Rhizobium rhizoryzae: one gene and its partners. The protein of the gene in region 1 interacts with the protein of each later gene in a pairwise test. Links are inferred from orthologs where the notes say so. Each region holds a gene or a part of one and is shown on either strand. Other genes may lie near its edges.

Region 1 (7,920 bases):
GAAGGCTGCGCGGAAACGGTCATTGATCAGGGCCGAACGTTTGCGTCCCTTCCAGCCCTTGCCTTCCAGCGCCAGAAACTCCTCCGTTCGCCGGCGGATGTCGTCGGGCTGACGGGCAACGTCATAGGTCACGGTTCCCAACCGCTCCAGATGCCGCCACTGTCGGCGCATTTCCCGCAGATGGTGGGATGAGATTGCTCGGCGCAGATAGAGTTCTGGATCTTCCGTGCTCTGCAGGAAAGGGCGCTGGAACGTGTTGGTGATGCTGACCGGCAGGTTTCGCGCTACCGCGACCGCGCGCATCAACTGCGCGAAGCGACCATTGAGCCGCAGGTCTGGAAGGACGAGGACGTCAGGCAGGCGCAACTGCTTCTGGCTCAGTGCATCGAGCAGATTGTCGAGGGTTTCAGCCGCATCCTCTGCATCGAGCAAAGGTGTTCCCAATGGACCGAACGGGTTCGCCCATGCCCGGATAATGGAAGCACCCAGCGAAAAGCCTGGCTTCTCCTGCGAGAAGGGCATCAGCAGCCGCATACGGCTGCGATTGTTGTTGTCATCGCGGATCAGGGCGAACTGGACCTGACGATCCTCCACGCGCGGCATGGCGGGCGCCAGCATGCGTCCCGTAAAGAAGACATTCGGCTCCATGGCGCGGTTTGACAGGAAATCCAACTCCTCCTGCAGATCATAGCCCATCGATGCCGGATAGATGGACAAGGTCCGTCCCGGTCTGCCGACCGATGCCTTGATCGGAGCTTCGGGAATGGACAGCTTCGGCTTTTGAGGCGTGACGTCCAGATCAAGACGAAAAGGACCGCGGGGCGGAAGCTCAACCATGGGATGCTCCTTCCGTATTTGGGTTTTTCACCGCGCGGGCGAAGGCGAACAGGATGATCCCGAGCTTTTTGCGCACAGCTATATGGAGGAGGACTGCCTCCAGCATCATGGCGCTTGCAGTCGCCGAGGCAGCACCGTAGAGGCCGAAACGCGGAACGATAATGATGTTTACCGTCACCGCGAAAGCGAGCACCACGGCATAGATGGCAACGCAGAGAGACTGGCGTCCAGCCATGTTCAGGAGAACTTCGCCCGGGCCGACGAGTGCCTTGGCAAGGATGCCAGCCAACAAGATGACCATCAGTGGGTAGCCGCTGGTGAAGGCGGGACCGAAAAGGCCGAGAAGGATTTCTCCCATCGCCAGAACGGAAAGGCCGACCACCAGAGCCGGCCAGAAGGACCAGCGGGCTGCCTGTGCTGCAAATTGCGCCAGCGATGATTGATCGTGTTCTGCAAGTATGCCGGCAAAGCGCGGTGCTGCCGCTGCCTTGACGGAGAAGTAGACAAACTGAACAAGGGCGATGGTCTTTGCGGCGGCGTAATAGACGGCGACCTGATCCGGCGGCAGGAAGAAGCCGACGACGACGACATCCGCATTGGTCAACAGGAAGCCGATGCCATCGACGAGGAACAATGGCAGCGAGAAGCGAAACCAAGGCATCAGCGCAAACGAAAGTGCGCCCCTGCCGAGCTGGCGACGCAGACGGTAGGTCATCCGGATGAACTGGAACAATGTGGTGATGTAGGTCGCAGCAAGGGCGGCCTCCATCGCCGTTCGAGCGGACTGCGGCTGACCGCTCCACACGGCCACAAGCATGAGAAACAGGATCAGCAATGGACGGATGATATAGGTGGGGCTGAGTGCGGTGACGGCCCAGCCGTTCGCGCGGGCCGTTCCGTCCAGCACGTCACCCAGCGCGATCATCGGCAGCGTGAACAGACCCAGGAAGACCGGTATCAACCAGTAATCCGGTACGAGACTGTCGAAGACTGTCATGAATACGAGGCCGGATACGGCAAGCGTCGTGGCCGAAAGCATGGCGACGATGCGTGCCGTCCAGTTCAGGCCGCGCACCAGTTCGCTTTCGCCGCGGTTCTGATGCTGTGGCAGGAAGCGGATGACGGCCGTATGAAAGCCGAGGCAGGACAGATTGCCGAAGACGACAACCAGAACCCAGACGAAGGCAAAGATGCCGTATTCGAATTCGCCCATCAGGCGGGCCAGAATGATCTGGGAGAGGAAGGCGATCGCTGCGCTGATGATGCGGATGGCAAAGGCAATCAGGGCCATACGCTGGGCGCGCGCCGTTTCACTATCGTCACGCAGGATCGGTTCCAGCCGACGCAGCAAAGGCGTCAGCCGGTTCTTCAGGCCAAGCGGCAAAAGCCGCTCTGCTGTTTCGATCACTGTCATGAAAAACGCAATACTCTTGGCGCAGCAATTATATATGCCAATTCTGCGCCGTGCACGGTTAAGGAAGCGTGATTCTGTTTCGTAAAAACACACTGATCGTGGCACATCTTTCGTGTGCATCACCCTTGCAGACGTTACTTCAGGCCGTGCCATGCAAAAAGGCCCCGGAAACCGGAGCCTTTCAGATATTGCTCATTCGATTTAGTTTTGCGTATCAGGCCTGCTCGAACGCGCCATGGCAATGCTTGTATTTCTTGCCGGAACCGCAAGGGCAGGGTTCGTTGCGACCAACGCGTCCCCAGGTCTGCGGGTCATTGGGGTCACGGTCTTCCGGAGCAGCCACAGCCATGAAGCCGCCGCCGTTCTGGCCAAACTCGTCCTCACCGGTCGTCGCGTCGAGATGATGAACCTGCATGACCGGCGGTGGCTGAGGTGCCTCCGGTTCGTCACGCATCAGTTCAACACGCATCAGCTGCGCCGTTACACCCTCGCGCAGGTTCGCCAGGAGCGCCTGGAAGAGTTCGAAGGCTTCCGCCTTGTATTCCTGCAAGGGGTCACGCTGGGCGTAGCCTCGGAAGCCGACGACAGACCGCAGATGGTCCAGATTGACGATATGCTCGCGCCACAGATGATCGAGCGTCTGGAGCAGAACGGACCGCTCGACATAGGTCATGATTTCGGCGCCGAAACGCTCGGCACGATCCTTGGCCGCAGCGTCTGCAGCCGCTGTGATGCGTTCGCGGATATCGTCTTCCGCGATGCCTTCTTCCAGCACCCAGTCTTGGATAGGCAGATCGAGGTTCAGCTGTTGCAGAACCGCTTCCTTCAAGCCGACCGCATCCCACTGCTCGGCGTATGCCCGCTCTGGAATATGCTTGGTGACCAGGATCTCGATCACTTCATGACGCATGTCGGTGACGGTTTCCGTGAGGTCCGTCGCGTCCATCAGTTCGATACGCTGTTCGAAGATCACCTTGCGCTGATCATTCGTCACGTCATCATACTTCAGCAGGTTCTTGCGAATATCGAAGTTGCGGGCTTCGACCTTCTTCTGCGCGCGCTCCAGAGCCTTGTTGATCCACGGATGGACGATGGCTTCGCCGTCCTTGAGCCCCAGCTTCTGAAGCATGCTGTCCATGCGATCCGAGCCGAAAATGCGCATCAGGTCATCCTGAAGCGACAGATAGAACTTGGAACGACCCGGGTCACCCTGACGACCGGAGCGGCCGCGCAGCTGGTTGTCGATACGCCGGCTTTCATGGCGCTCGGTTGCCAGGACGTAGAGCCCGCCTGCGGCGAGTGCCTTTTCCTTCAACTGCTTGACCTCGGCGCGGATGGCCGCTTCCTTCGCGTCGCGCTCCGGACCCGGCTCCATGCCGTCCAGTTCGCGCTCGAGGCGCATGTCGATATTGCCGCCAAGCTGGATGTCGGTACCGCGACCGGCCATGTTGGTGGCGATCGTGACAGCGCCGGGAACGCCAGCCTGACTGACGATGTAGGCTTCCTGCTCGTGATAACGGGCGTTCAGGACGTTGAACTTCTCGAAGCCCGCCTGCTTGAGCATGGCCGCCAGAAGTTCCGACTTTTCGATGGAGGTCGTACCCACCAGAACCGGCTGGCCCTTTTCATGGGCAGCCTTGATCTCTTCGATGATCGCCTTGAACTTCTCTTCCGCGGTCCGGTAGACCTCGTCGCTTTCATCGATACGCTGGATCGGGAGGTTGGTCGGAACTTCCACGACATCCAGACCATAGATGTTGGAAAACTCTTCCGCTTCCGTTGCAGCCGTACCGGTCATGCCGGCCAGCTTTTCATACATCCGGAAATAGTTCTGGAAGGTAATGGACGCCAGGGTCTGGTTTTCCGGCTGGATCTGCACCTTTTCCTTGGCTTCGAGCGCCTGGTGCTGGCCTTCGGAATAACGGCGACCGGGCATCATGCGGCCGGTGAATTCGTCGATGATGACGATCTCATCGTTGCGGACGATGTAATCCTTGTCGCGCTGGAAGAGCTTGTGTGCCTTCAGCGCATTGTTGATGTGGTGAACGATCGCAACGTTCTCGACGTCGTAGAGCGACTCGCCCTTCAGAAGGCCCGCCTGACGCAGCAGGTTCTCGAGTTTTTCCGTGCCGACTTCGGAGAAATTGGCGGAGCGCTGCTTTTCGTCGATCTCGTAATCTTCCGGTGTCAGGGCCGGGATGAAGCTGTCGATCGTGTTGTAGAGTTCGGAGCGGTCGTCCAGCGGACCGGAAATGATGAGCGGCGTGCGCGCTTCATCGACGAGGATCGAGTCCACTTCGTCGACGATCGCGAAGTAGTGGCCGCGCTGAACCATCTGGCCGCGATCATACTTCATGTTGTCGCGCAGATAATCGAAACCGAGTTCGTTGTTCGTCGCGTAGGTAATGTCGCAGGCGTAGGCCGCGCGGCGCTGGTCGTCATCGAGACCGTGGACGATAACGCCCGTCGTCAATCCCAGGAAGCCGTAGAGGCGGCTCATGATGCCCGCGTCGCGGCTGGCGAGATAGTCGTTGACGGTCACGACGTGGACACCACGCCCTGTCAGCGCATTAAGATAGACCGGAAGCGTCGCGACAAGCGTCTTGCCTTCGCCGGTCTTCATTTCTGCGATTGCGCCCTGGTTCAGGATCATGCCGCCGGTCAACTGTACATCGAAGGGTCGCATGCCGAGCACACGGCGCGCTGCTTCGCGAACCACAGCGAAAGCGGGGACAAGAATGTCTTCGACCGTCTTGCCGTTTGCCAGCTCCTGCCGGAATTCAACCGACTTTGCTGCAAGCTGCTCGTCGGTCAGCGCCTTCATCTTCTCTTCAAGGGCGCTGATGGCTTCCACGCTCGAACGATAGCCGCGCACGCGGCGATCGTTGGCGGAGCCGAAAAATTTGCGTGCAATCGCACCAAGGCTGACCATGCACATGGTCCTTTCTGAATCGATTTGGCATCAGGCTGCCGAGCGCTCCTGGTTACTGCTTCAGTCGATGAAATTTTCACAGACAAATTACAGTACCCGCCCGGAAACTGTTCTAGACGCGAAGTAGCGTGACAGATAAGAGGGGGGTTGAATGATGTCAACGGTTCTGGCCGATACAGAATGGCCACAATCCGGTGTTTCTGAAGGTGCCATGGCCGGAATCGGGCAGACTGAAACCGGTGCTTTACTTGAAAGGTCCTACCTTATGTTTCGCTCCAAATTCGTCGCAGCGGCGACCCTGGCCGCAGCGTTCACGTTCCACTCGCCTCTCGCTGCGCAGGACAACCCTGTCGTTGCGAAAGTGGGTTCGGTGGAAATTCGCAAGTCCGACCTCGATACGGCAATCGCAAATCTGAGCGCGCAGTATCAGCAGCTGCCGGACGAACAGAAGACCGTCGCGGCGCTTTCGCAGGTCATCGATATCAAGCTGGTGGCCAAGAAGGCTGAAGATGCCGGAATCCAGAACAGCGATGATTTCAAGCAACGCATGGTGTTCCTCAAGGAACGCGAACTGCACAATGCCTATCTGCGCGATCAGTTCGACAAGCTGAAGCCGGAAGAGGTCAAGGCACGCTACGACAAGGAAATCGCAGCGATGCCGAAGGAAGAAGAAGTTCACGCACGTCATATCCTGGTGAAGACCGAAGACGAAGCCAAGGACATCATCAAGCAGCTTGATGCCGGCAAGGACTTCATCGAACTGGCCAAGGCCAAGTCTGAAGATTCCAGCAAGTCCGACGGTGGCGATCTTGGCTACTTCACCAAGGGCCGCATGGTTCCTGAATTCGAAGAGGCAGCCTTCTCGCTTCCAAAGGGAAGCTATACCAAGACCCCGGTGAAGTCGCAGTTCGGCTATCACGTCATCAAGGTCGAGGATAAGCGCAATGCCCAGCCGCCAGCTTTCGACCAGGTTGAGCCGCAGGTTCGCCAGATCGTGATGCAGGAAAAGTATTCGTCCATCATCGATGAAGCCAAGAAGGCCCAGAAGGTGGAAATCGTGGACGAAAATCTGCGCAAGGGCTATGACGAACTGACCAAGAGCGAGTAATAGCTCTTAACAAGCCTGCACCGGCCCGCTTTGGCGGGCCTTTTCTTGTCCGGAAGCCAATCCTTGTCTGGAAACTGAGCCATGTCGTCAGCTGTTTCTCCCCTCGCTCCCAAAACCTATCCAGAGATGCCGACTGTGCGCGGCGTGCGGATGGCAACAGCCGCCGCTGGTATCAAGTACAAGAACAGGACCGATGTTCTGCTGATGGTATTCGATGAGCCCGCTTCTGTTGCGGGTGTGTTTACCCGGTCGAAATGCCCGTCCGCTCCGGTTGATTTCTGCCGCACGAACCTGCCCCATGGCGTAGCGCGCGCAGTCGTCGTCAATTCCGGCAATGCCAATGCCTTCACGGGCGTGAAGGGCAAAGCCGCGACCGAGCTGACGGCAGACTCAGCCTCAAAGGCGGTGGGTTGCCAGACGAACGAGGTCTACCTGGCTTCGACCGGCGTTATCGGCGAACCTCTGGATGCCACGAAATTCGCTGGTGTACTGGGTGACATGGATGGATCTGCGGTCGGTGACTTCTGGCTGGAAGCGGCCAAAGCCATCATGACCACCGATACCTATCCGAAGGTTGCCACGCGTACCGCCGAAATCGACGGCGTTCCAGTCGTGATCAACGGTATTGCCAAGGGCGCCGGAATGATTGCGCCGGACATGGCCACGATGCTGTCCTTCGTCGTGACCGACGCGGACATCGCGCCCGCCGCCCTTCAGGCGCTCTTGTCCGAGGGCGTTGGCCCCACATTCAATTCCGTGACCGTCGACAGCGACACCTCCACATCCGATACGCTTCTTCTGTTTGCAACAGGCAAGGCGGGTGAAGACGGCCAGAAGAAGGTCGAGAAGGCGGATGATCCGCGCCTCGTTTCCTTCCGCAATGCGCTGAACGACCTCCTCAAGGATCTGGCACTTCAGGTCGTGCGCGATGGTGAAGGCGCCCGCAAGATGGTGGCCGTCACGGTGACCGGTGCCGAGAGTGATGCAGCTGCAAAGCGTATCGCCCTATCCATCGCCAACTCCCCTCTGGTCAAGACCGCGGTTGCCGGTGAGGACGCCAATTGGGGCCGCGTTGTAATGGCTGTCGGCAAGTCCGGAGAAATGGCGGACCGTGATCGGCTGGCGATCTGGTTCGGCGATATCCGGGTAGCTGTCAACGGTGAGCGCGATCCGGACTATTCCGAAGCCGCGACGACTGCCGTCATGCAGCAGGAAGACATCTCGATCCGCGCCGATATCGGTCTCGGGAATGGTACGGCGACGGTCTGGACCTGCGACCTGACCAAGGAATATGTCGCGATCAATGGCGATTACCGGAGCTGATCGATTGATGCAGGCGACATCCTTCCACGGCAACCTGCCGCTCGTGCGCCGTCTGGAAGCTGTGGGCTTCCGGGCCTGGCCAGCGGCCTCCGTGGTCTATGATGGCAGCTGGCAGGTGCGTCTGACGGGCGGACATCCCTCCAAACGGCTCAACTGTGTCGTGCCGCTCGACCCGTCGGACTATCATGATGCCGAAGTGCGGATCGAAAAGGCCCGGAAGCGCTTCGAGCATTACGGTCGCCCGCTTGTGGTTCGTGAAACGCCATTGGCACCCCAGCCTCTGCTTGGACGGTTGGCGCAATCCGG
Region 2 (5,237 bases), 440 kb from region 1 along the record:
ACTATAGAAATTTCCTGCCTGTTTTCCAAAGCGCCAAGCGTTGAAAACCGGGGAGAACCAGCCCGAATTAGCCCTTATTTGCGGCATTTTCCAGCAGCATCGTCATTTCTTGTATCACGCTTGGTTCCAGAGAGCCAATCCGTCTCGCAAGAAGGTTTGCAAAGGCTGTGTAAGCAGGCGGAAGGCCACCTGTATCTATTACGACCCGAGGGTCTGATTGCTCTGCGAGCCGAAAAAGAGCTTCAGCCTCATCCCAGATTATATGAAAATACCCGGCAACTCTCTGGAGAAAATCAAAGCTGGGACGTCCTCGCCTCCCGTGCTCCAAGGCAGACAGATAGGCAGAGGAAACACCGAGCGCCGCCGCCATCTGCTGCTGGGTTACCCCTTTGTGCTTGCGGAGTTCGCGAAGTGCTTCACCGAACGGGGTCACGTCTGCCCTCTCCGGCTGAGGCGGACATACAGGGCACCTTCACCACCATGCTGGCGTGCTGCCGTTTCATAAGACGAAATAAGAAAGCGAAACTCGGTCTTGGAGAACCACAGCGGCACGGCCCGCTTCAGCGCACCTTCGCTGCCAAGCGAACTGCCTTTGCCGGTAATGACAAGCACATGGCGCAGCCCCCGTTCATGGGCTCGTAGCAGGAAATCCAGAAGGATGCCGTGCGCCTCACTCTGGATCATGCCATGGAGGTCGATGCGCGCTTCAAGTGCCAGTCGACCTCTGGCGATCTTGCGCTTGACGGGGCGCTCCAGTGGATGATGCTGGCCTTTCGGCTTCTGAATACCATCCTGACTTTCATGAGATTCTGACTGTTTTTTAGCCGGATTCAAAGCGAAGGTCTGTTTAGGCTCTCGCACCTCTGCATCGAGAGCGTCTTCGAATTCAAGCAGTTGTTCCAGGCGCCCGGGCATAGGACGCGTGGTGCGCGCCACCTTGCCCCACAGAATTCGCTCATCGCCATCCAGCTTGCGACCGCTCATGGCATGAACCTGATTGCAGCCTGCTTCGGCACAAAGATAAAGAACAGTGCGTTGTTGCGCACTGTTCCCGCTTTCTCTCCTGCTTCGAAACCGGAGCCTGTGAAGATGTCACCGCGGGTTGGACCAACAATCGCTGATCCCGTATCGAGGGCCAGCATGAGGCGCGCGAAGGGTAGCCCATCATCAAGATGAGTGAGGCTTTCCGAGCGAATGAAAAATGGAAAACCAAATGTATGGATCAGCCTGTCAACAGCCAGCGAACGCCCTGCGATCAAGGGAACTTTTGCAGCCGCAATCGGGCCGAGATCCTGCTCACTGACCTCTGCTTCCCGAAAGAAGATATAAGACCTGTTGTGCCAGAGAACCTCGTCTCGCTTAGTCGGATTTTCGTTCAGCCATGAGCGGATCGTCTGCATGGAGACTGTTGTAGCGTCAATCTCACCGCGATCGATCAGAAGCCGTCCGATGGGTGAAAATGGATGTCCTGCCTTTGCCGCATAGGTGATCCGCTTTACACGGCCATCTGGATAACGAAGCCTCGCCGCTCCCTGCACATGCGTAAAGAAAACATCGACCTTCGATTTCGCCCAGGCAATCTCGAGACCCTGACCCTCCAGATAGCCCTGATCGATGGATTTTCGATCGGGGTATGGCTCAATTCCGCTCCCCGTTACCCGCCCAAAGGCGTAGTAGGGGTCCATGCCTGCCGGACGGTTGGTCTCATCCACATCAACGAGATCAGACGGCCGACTATAAAACGGATATTGATAGCCGGATTCCTGCCTGTCGCTCACCTCGACTTCCGGTTCATAAAACGCGGTCACGAAGCCGGTCTGGATGTCATCTGGACAGATTGCAAAGGGAACGCAGGTTTCCTCAAAGAATGTACGCGCCGCGGCGGCGCTTTGCGGCGGGCCCAGAGTTTCCGCCTTCTCCAGCAAGGGAATCAAATCCTGCGCGGAAAGACCCAGCGCGCCTGTCTTATAGGGCTTTCCCTGCCGCAAGTAGTTCAAGCAATGGCGCATACCCTCGAAGACGGGACGCGGATCATCCGTGTTCCAGCCTTCGACATCGGCAAAGTCGATCACACGAAGTTGCGGCAGATTATGTGTCATTGTTCGGATTCAGTCGCGACCAGTTTCCAATTTGGATCACGCGAGCGAATGTCGCGCGCGAAAGTCCAGATATCGATCACCTCGCCGACAGTCTCCGCATCACCATCGACAATCTTGTTGTCGCGGTCATAGGTCGCCGAAATGAGCTGGCTGACGATTTTCAACGTGATAAGCTCTTCCTGATCCTTGACGGTCGCTTGCAGAAAGTCTGTCTTGTCTATTCCGACGAACGTGGACTTGATGACCTCACCACGAGCTTCGCGCTCGGTGATGGCCGCATTAAAGCCGTCGTAGACCTCCTTCGAAAGAAGCCCCTTCAGGGTCTTCCTGTCTCCATCAGCAAAAGCCATGACGATCATCTCGTAGGCCATTCTGGCACCGTTGAGAAAATCCTTGGGACGGAAGGACGGATCTGCCTTGATAAGATGGCGCAGACCCTCATTCAGTTCGGTACCGGGTTTCGCAATCGCATCCACTTCCACCCAGCGCTGCTCTTCGTCAACCGTCTCCCGTCGAGGCAGAGTGACGACCTTTTCTTCCTCACTGCCAGTGGTTTTGATTGATTGGCGCGCGCTGAAGGGATCGGCAGGGGGTTTTTCGTGGCCAGTCCTGCGTCCGAGAACGCTTCTCAGCTGCAGAAAGATCAGCACAGCGGCGACCAGAAAGAACAAAGTTATGAAGTCGTTCGCGCCCATTTTCACCCGCAGTTGGTTGGAATATGTCTTTATACACCTCATATAGTCTGAACCGTCCGGCATTCAAATAGTGCTGAGGACTTCAAACGTCTTGAAACGCGAGTCGACACATTGCCATGCGCAACACTCTTTTTCCTTTGGTCCTCCTTGCTTTGCCGTTGGCAGAGATCGCAGGCTTCGTCATTGTTGGAAAATGGGTGGGTGTGTTCGGAACGCTTGGCCTGATCATCCTGTCCGGGTTGGTGGGAACGTTGCTCCTGCGTGTCCAGGGTCTCGGAGTTCTGCGGCAAGTTCAGGCCGACAGTCGTCTCGGGCGTGTTCCCGCGGAAACAATTGGCCACGGAGCCATGATGGTTGTTGGCGCTATCCTCTTGATAATTCCGGGATTCATAACGGATATCGTGGGATTGATCCTTTTCGTCCCCTTCATTCGTCGCTGGATCTGGAAGCGCATGGCGCAGCGGATCGTCGTCAGGTCTTCGTTTACGCAAACGTCCGGCGCGAACCCCTCATCAACGATGAGCGAACAAGTTATCGACCTCGAAGACAACGAGTATGAACGCAAACCGAATCCGTCATCGCCCTGGTCTTCGGGACCGGATCCGAACGGCCCGAAGCTTGGCTCCTAGCCTCGTCCGCGACCCTGCGAACGGGTTGTAAGGGTCACACTGAAGTGATAGACGGCGCTAAAGATAAAGCCGAGGAACAGCCAATGGCCAATGAAGACGATCAGAACCCATCCCTCACAATTCTTGCGCAGTACACGAAGGACCTGTCCTTCGAAAATCCAGGCGCTCCGCGTTCACTGCAGGCACGTGACAAGGCTCCCGGCATCAATATCAATGTGAACGTCAACGCGAACCCATTGTCCGACACGGAATTCGATGTCGTGCTGTCGCTCAGTGCGGAAGCCAAGGATGGCGATAAGGTCGTCTTTGCAACGGAACTGGTTTACGGCGGCGTTTTCCGCATCACTGGATTCCCGCAGGAACATATGCTGCCGGTGCTTTTCATCGAATGCCCGCGGCTGCTCTTCCCGTTCGCGCGTCAGATCATCTCCGATGTCACGCGCAATGGCGGCTTCCCACCGCTGATGATCGACCCGATTGATTTCGGCCAGATGTTTGCACAGCGTCTTGCCCAGGAAGAGTCGCGTTCCTCGTTGAACAGCTGACATTCCCATTCACGAACCTTCAAAAGCCCGGCATCGACCGGGCTTTTTTGTGACGATCCCACTGACAGAGGCGGATGCGCCAACACCCGGTATCAGGAGGAGTAGCGAGTCCAAAGGGCCTTCGCCCCAATGCTGCCGACCATGGCCTGATGCGCCTCGATTTCGACTTGCGTCAGCCGTGGCGCGAGCGGTCTCGGTCGAGCTGAGATTATGACCTCGATGTCTTCAGCCTCATTGATCGTTCGCGCAGCTTCAGATCCACCCAGCACCAGAGCTGCTTGCCTTCCGCCGATCATTTCAATGTACACTTCGGCAAGAAGCTCGGAGTCGAGAAGTGCCCCGTGCTTCGTCCGATGGGAGTTGTCTATCCCGTAACGTCGGCAGAGAGCATCCAGAGAATTTGGTCCCATGGGATGCTTTCGGCGGGCCAGTGCCAGAGTATCGATGACGTGTTCCGGAGAAACGGGCGGGATCCCGAGCCTGTCAAACTCGGCATTGATGAAACCCATATCGAAGGTTGCGTTATGAGCGATCCATTTCGCACCTTCGAAGAAGGTTCTCAGATCATCAACAATTTCGGCAAAGACCGGCTTGTCTTTCAGGAAATCGTCTGTGATCCCATGAACTGCCAAAGCATCCGGATGGACCTTGCGGTCGCCTGGGTTGATGTAGACATGAAAGGTCCGACCGGTCGGAAAATGATTGAGAAGCTCGATGCCACCGATTTCGATCACACGATCAACTCTTGTTTCAAGACCTGTGGTTTCCGTATCGAATATGATCTCACGCATGATTTTCGGCTTCCTCGTTCGCCCCAGAGCGAATTGAATTCAAGACCTGTATGACCTGACGACGCGCTTCCTCGATGCCTTGCCCTGTATCGATGATAAAGTCTGCGCGTTTGCGCTTTTCAGTATCCGGCATCTGACGAGAGAGAATCAGGTCGAATTTCTCTGCCGTCATACCCGGCCTCGCCAAAACGCGCTGCCTCTGCAGATCCGCCTCGCAACTTACAACAACGATGACGTCAACCCGGTCTTCCGCGCCCGTTTCAAACAGCAGCGGAATATCCAGAAGCACGATATCCTGCCCAACGGATTGTTGCCGTTCGAGGAAGGCGCGTTCACCCTCGCGCACAAGCGGATGGATGATGGCTTCCAGTTCCTTGAAGCGTTCAGGGTGGAGTGCAAGTTGGCGAGATAATTCGGTTCTGTTCACCACGCCGTTTTGAGCGGTACCGGGAAAACTATTTTCGATAGCTGCCACGGC
Region 3 (5,106 bases), 1.2 Mb from region 1 along the record:
CCAGAACCGCCATCTGCATGCCGAAGCAAATGCCGAAATATGGCACGTTGCGCTCACGTGCAAAGCGGGCTGCGTTGATCTTGCCCTGTGCGCCGCGCTCACCGAAGCCACCGGGCACCAGGATGCCGTTGACCTTCTCGAGGTAGGGCGCCGGATCTTCCTTCTCGAAGATTTCCGACTCGATCCACTCAAGCTTGACCTTGACCTGGTTCGCGATGCCACCGTGATAGAGCGCCTCGATCAGCGACTTGTACGCATCCTTCAGGCCGGTGTACTTGCCGACGATCGCGATGGTGACTTCGCCTTCCGGCGTACGGATGCGGTTCGAAACCTCTTCCCAAGGCTCCAGACGCGGCTTTGGTGCCGGCTCGATGCCGAATGCCGCCAGGACTTCCGAGTCCAGGCCTTCCTTGTGGTAGGCCATCGGCACGTCGTAGATGTTGGAAACGTCCAACGCCTGGATGACGGCGGACGGACGAACATTGCAGAACAGCGAAAGCTTGCGGCGTTCCGCTTCCGGAATCTCGCGGTCCGCACGCACCAGCAGGATATCGGGCGCAATGCCGAGCGCCTGCAGTTCCTTGACCGAATGCTGCGTTGGCTTGGTCTTCAACTCGCCAGCAGCCGGGATGTACGGCATCAGGGTGAGATGCAGATAGACGGCAGTTCCGCGCGGCAGTTCGTTGCCAAGCTGACGGATCGCCTCCACGAAGGGCATCGCCTCGATGTCACCGACGGTGCCGCCGATTTCGCAGATCACGAAATCATAGTCGTCATTGCCCTCGACCACGAAATCCTTGATCTCGTTGGTGACGTGCGGAATGACCTGAACCGTCGCACCGAGGTAATCCCCGCGCCGTTCCTTGTCGATGATGTTCTTGTAGATCCGACCCGTGGTGATGTTGTCGGTCTTGGTCGCAGAGCGCCCCGTGAAACGCTCGTAGTGACCGAGATCGAGGTCGGTCTCCGCACCGTCATCGGTCACGAAGACTTCGCCGTGTTGAGTCGGGCTCATGGTGCCCGGGTCAACGTTGAGATAAGGATCGAGCTTACGTAGCCGAACCCGATAACCTCTCGCCTGTAGCAAGGCTCCGAGGGCTGCGGCCGCAATTCCTTTTCCGAGGGAAGAAACCACGCCGCCTGTGATGAATACATATCGCGCCATGGGAGTCACCGGATACCTTTTCACGATCGATTCCGCCAGCCCAAAAATTCTTCGGGACGGTTAAAGCTGTGGAATCTGAACAAAAGAAAACCGGCAGGCTTTTCGACCTGCCGGATGATGGGAGCTTGACGCGGCTTAGTTGCCGGTCGGAACAGAAGACGGATTTGCCGGAGCCGGGGCCGGAGCTCCCGGTGCAGGCGCTGTGCCATTTGCCGGTGCACCAGGCGTTGCCGCCGGACCGAGCGAATCGAGGATTCCGTTGCCCTGACCCTGCTGCGTTGCCGGGATGCGGTTCAGAATGTCCGTCGGGCGAGACTCGTGACGCGCCATGATTCCAAGCGCCATGGAGGTCACGAAGAACAATGTCGCCAGGATTGCGGTCGTGCGGGTCAGAGCATTTGCCGTGCCGCGCGCCGACATGAAGCCGGAACCGCCGCCAATGCCAAGGCCACCGCCCTCGGAACGCTGGATCAGCACCACGCCAACAAGCGCAAGCACGATCATGAGATGAATAACGATCAATACGGTCTGCATATCAGTCCAGTCCTGCGCGCGGGTTGCGGCACATATAAAGCTTTGCCGGTCCTTTAGCTCAGCCGGACCGGCATTCCAAGGGGCTAGTGCCGATTAAACGCGATTTAACGCACCAATGCCTCATACGCGCCATAGATGGCGAGGAAGTCTGCGGCTTTCAAGCTGGCGCCGCCAACGAGAGCACCATCAACATTGCTGATAGCCATCAGTTCCGCGGCGTTGGAAGGCTTCACCGATCCGCCATAGAGAATGCGGAATTTCGCGCCTTCCGCACCGAAGCGGCTCTTCAGCTCATCGCGCATGAAAGCATGCGCCTTTTCGACATCGTCAGCGGTCGGCGTGAGGCCAGTACCGATGGCCCAGACAGGCTCATAGGCGATGACCGTGTTCTCGGCATTGGCATCGTCAGGCACCGAGCCTGCAAGCTGGCGCTTGAGAATCTCCAGCGTCTGGCCCGCCTTGCGCTCATCGGCCGTCTCGCCAATGCAGATGATGGCGGTCAGATCGGCTGCATAGGCGGCTTCGGCCTTGATGCGAACGAGATGATCGGTCTCGGCGTGGTCCACCCGACGCTCGGAGTGACCAACGATGACATGGGTGCCAAAGCAATCGGCAATCATTTCGGCGGAGATGTCACCGGTATGAGCGCCGGATTTGTTCTGATGGCAATCCTGCGCGCCGATCATCAGCGGGCTGTCGGTGCACAAGGCCGTCGCCACATAGAGAAGCGTTGCAGGAGGGCAGATGAGCGCGTCAACCTTCTCAGCCAGCGGGCCGCTCACTCCGGCAGAAATCGCCTTGATCTGATCGAGCGAGTCCCGCGTTCCGTTCATCTTCCAGTTTCCCGCTACAAGCGGACGAACATCCGGCGTCATATCTGCGAATTCCCTTATGCTCCCGGCCAGCAGTCGCTGGCCACCCCGTTGACCTGATCGAACCGTCATAACCGCAATGCGGCCGCAAGCCCATTGCTTTCAGAGGATCCGTTTCAGGAATGTCGGTTTAGCGTATGCGGTCGAAGGATCAACCTGCCGCGAGCATAAAATTGAGAATTTCCCGCCAATCGCTCATCCGGATCGGCGTTCCATGGCCGCCGGTCTGAAACAGCCGGAAAATCGTCGGATAACCGGCCTTTCGCATCTTTCGGTACAGAGCGATCTGCTGCTCTGCCTTGTAGACGCTGTCGGCGCTGCCATGTGAAAAATAGACCGGAATCTTCAGCTTGGCCGCAGGCGTCGTCAAAAATCCCGGATCCGACGGGCCGCCCATGACGACCAGACCCTTCAAATATCGAACGGCTTCCTTGTCACGCGTCACACTCTGGCAGATGAAGTTGCCCATGGAGGCGCAGGCGAGAATGACAGGACGACCGGACGACAATTCAAAAACATGCCGAATGAGGGCGGCGATATCGGCCGCGCCATTGGGATCGAAGGATTTGACCGAGGGGGCGTAATAGGCACCGCCGCTCTGCACGACGAGATTTTTCAGCCGGTTGAAGTTGCCGCCGAACGTGTAGTCGTTCACACCCAGGCGGCGATCCCCGCCCCTGCCATGAATGAAGATGATGGTGAATGTGGCGTCACGCATGCGCCCGACCCGCGCAACATCGAGGCGGCTGGAGGCAATCGTCAGCGTTTCGTTGGCCTGAAACTCCCGCACTCCAAGATCGACATAGTCTCGCTTGACGCGACGCTCCGGCTCCTCATCGCGCTGGTTGATGTCGCGCAGTTCCTGATAATCGAGCACCTTGAAGGCACCTTCATCCTCCGTCTTCAGGACCGCTTGGGAAGAGAACAAGGCATCCTTGAAAGGGCGAACCGGCCCGTCTGCCGCTGCCGTAGCGGACGCGAACAAGCACAGGCAGAGGGCCACCAGTACGCGCAAACTCAAATGATCTGTGGACATAGGCGACCGGTTTCGTTTCCTTGAAGCAGCACGACTTGCGTTCTTCATCGCTGCGGCGCAAATCCTGATGCGAACCATTCGTGAACGAACAGGTCGCGAGACGCCGTTTTATCTGGCACACTCGCCAGCGATTCGAAAGCCGATAAGGGCAATCAACGCGACTGCGTTCAGCATGCCATCCATTCAAGGCAAGGCCAGCGAACCCATATGGATAATAACGACCTTTTTGCCAGTCTCCCCGCGCAGCCGGCAAAGCCGTCAGAGCCGAAGGGCAAGACCGAGGCTACCGCCAAGCCCGCGACGGTTGCGGCAAGCACTGCGGCACCTTCCCCTGCGACCAACCCCGACACCTATGATGCCTCGTCGATCCGAGTTCTGGAGGGTCTGGAGCCGGTCCGCATGCGCCCTGGCATGTATATCGGCGGCACGGATGAAAAGGCGCTGCACCACCTGTTTGCCGAAGTCATCGACAACTCGATGGACGAGGCTGTGGCAGGTCACGCCAACTTCATCGAAGTGCATCTGGATGCTCAGGGTTTCCTGACGGTCACTGACAACGGTCGCGGCATTCCGGTGGAAAATCATCCCCAGGTGCCGGGCAAATCCACGCTTGAAGTCATCATGACCAAGCTGCATGCGGGCGGAAAGTTCGACGGTAAGGCCTATGAGACATCCGGCGGTCTGCATGGTGTCGGCGTATCCGTCGTCAACGCGCTGTCGGATGTGCTGGAAGTAGAGGTTGCGCGCAATCGCAAGCTTTATCGCCAGCGTTTTTCCCGCGGCGTTCCGCAGGGTGGCCTGGAAGAGCTGGGCGATGTGCACAACCGTCGTGGCACGCGCGTGCGCTTCCATCCCGACCCGCAGATTTTCGGAGAGCATGCCAAGTTCGATGCGGGCCGTATTTTCCGCATGGCGCGCTCCAAGGCTTATCTTTTCGGCGGCGTTGAAATCCGCTGGAGCTGTGATCCGGGCGTCGTTGTCGCCGGCGGTGAAATACCAGATAAGGCCGTGTTCCATTTTCCGGGCGGGCTGAAGGATTATCTCTCCGCGACACTTGGCAAGGACTTTACCGTCACCCGTGAGATCTTTTCAGGCAAGACGGAAAAGACCGGTGGTCATGGTGCACTGGAATGGGCGGTTACCTGGTATGGCGGCGACCCGCAGATCCACTCCTACTGCAACACGATTCCAACACCCGAAGGCGGCACGCATGAGGCGGGCCTGCGCATTGCTCTTCTCAAGGGTCTGAAGAATTACGCGGAACTGACGCAGAACAAGCGTGCCAAGGACATCACTACCGACGACGTGATGATCTCGGCTGTTGGCATGCTTTCGGTGTTCATCCGCGAACCGGAATTCGTTGGCCAGACGAAGGACAAGCTTGCCACCGTAGAAGCACAGCGGATTGTCGAAAATGCATTGCGCGATCCCTTCGATCACTATCTCGCAGGCAATCCCGGCGAAGCAGCCAAACTTCTCGACTGGGTCATCGAGCGCGC

What was found. Proteins that work in one complex are often made in the same cells at the same time.
Region 2: the proteins of secA (region 1) and secB interact in binary tests that used the Escherichia coli proteins (3 or more experiments, as listed by UniProt). The link is inferred for Rhizobium rhizoryzae from one-to-one orthologs.
Region 3: the proteins of secA (region 1) and secG interact in binary tests that used the Escherichia coli proteins (3 or more experiments, as listed by UniProt). The link is inferred for Rhizobium rhizoryzae from one-to-one orthologs.

The regions. Positions count from the first base shown.
Region 1 is NZ_CP049250.1:1,432,474-1,440,393, forward strand. The notes cover bases 2,266-5,531. They hold secA (preprotein translocase subunit SecA), read right to left. Parts: upstream 5,184-5,531; coding sequence 2,466-5,183; downstream 2,266-2,465. Other genes in these bases: G6N80_RS12985 (peptidylprolyl isomerase), read left to right, coding at 5,449-5,531. Outside these bases: G6N80_RS12970 (GNAT family N-acetyltransferase), read right to left, coding at 1-837; G6N80_RS12975 (lipopolysaccharide biosynthesis protein), read right to left, coding at 830-2,251; more of G6N80_RS12985, read left to right, coding at 5,532-6,291; bifunctional glutamate N-acetyltransferase/amino-acid acetyltransferase ArgJ, read left to right, coding at 6,373-7,614; G6N80_RS12995 (GNAT family N-acetyltransferase), read left to right, coding at 7,595-7,920. UniProt on the Escherichia coli protein: Required for protein export, interacts with the SecYEG preprotein conducting channel.
Region 2 is NZ_CP049250.1:988,297-993,533, forward strand. Bases 2,328-5,237 are described here. They hold secB (protein-export chaperone SecB), read left to right. Parts: upstream 2,328-3,506; coding sequence 3,507-3,968; downstream 3,969-5,237. Other genes in these bases: G6N80_RS10950 (Tim44/TimA family putative adaptor protein), read right to left, coding at 2,328-2,794; G6N80_RS10955 (FxsA family protein), read left to right, coding at 2,911-3,423; dnaQ (DNA polymerase III subunit epsilon), read right to left, coding at 4,061-4,759; coaE (dephospho-CoA kinase), read right to left, coding at 4,752-5,237. Also shown: G6N80_RS10935 (helix-turn-helix domain-containing protein), read right to left, coding at 68-433; G6N80_RS10940 (Smr/MutS family protein), read right to left, coding at 430-984; mltA (murein transglycosylase A), read right to left, coding at 981-2,099; more of G6N80_RS10950, read right to left, coding at 2,096-2,327. UniProt on the Escherichia coli protein: One of the proteins required for the normal export of some preproteins out of the cell cytoplasm. It is a molecular chaperone that binds to a subset of precursor proteins, maintaining them in a translocation-competent state.
Region 3 is NZ_CP049250.1:2,659,945-2,665,050, forward strand. Bases 1-2,779 are described here. They hold secG (preprotein translocase subunit SecG), read right to left. Parts: upstream 1,700-2,779; coding sequence 1,301-1,699; downstream 1-1,300. Other genes in these bases: pyrG (CTP synthase), read right to left, coding at 1-1,165; tpiA (triose-phosphate isomerase), read right to left, coding at 1,804-2,574; G6N80_RS18670 (alpha/beta hydrolase), read right to left, coding at 2,723-2,779. Outside these bases: more of G6N80_RS18670, read right to left, coding at 2,780-3,607; parE (DNA topoisomerase IV subunit B), read left to right, coding at 3,815-5,106. UniProt on the Escherichia coli protein: Subunit of the protein translocation channel SecYEG. Overexpression of some hybrid proteins has been thought to jam the protein secretion apparatus resulting in cell death; while this may be true it also results in FtsH-mediated degradation of SecY.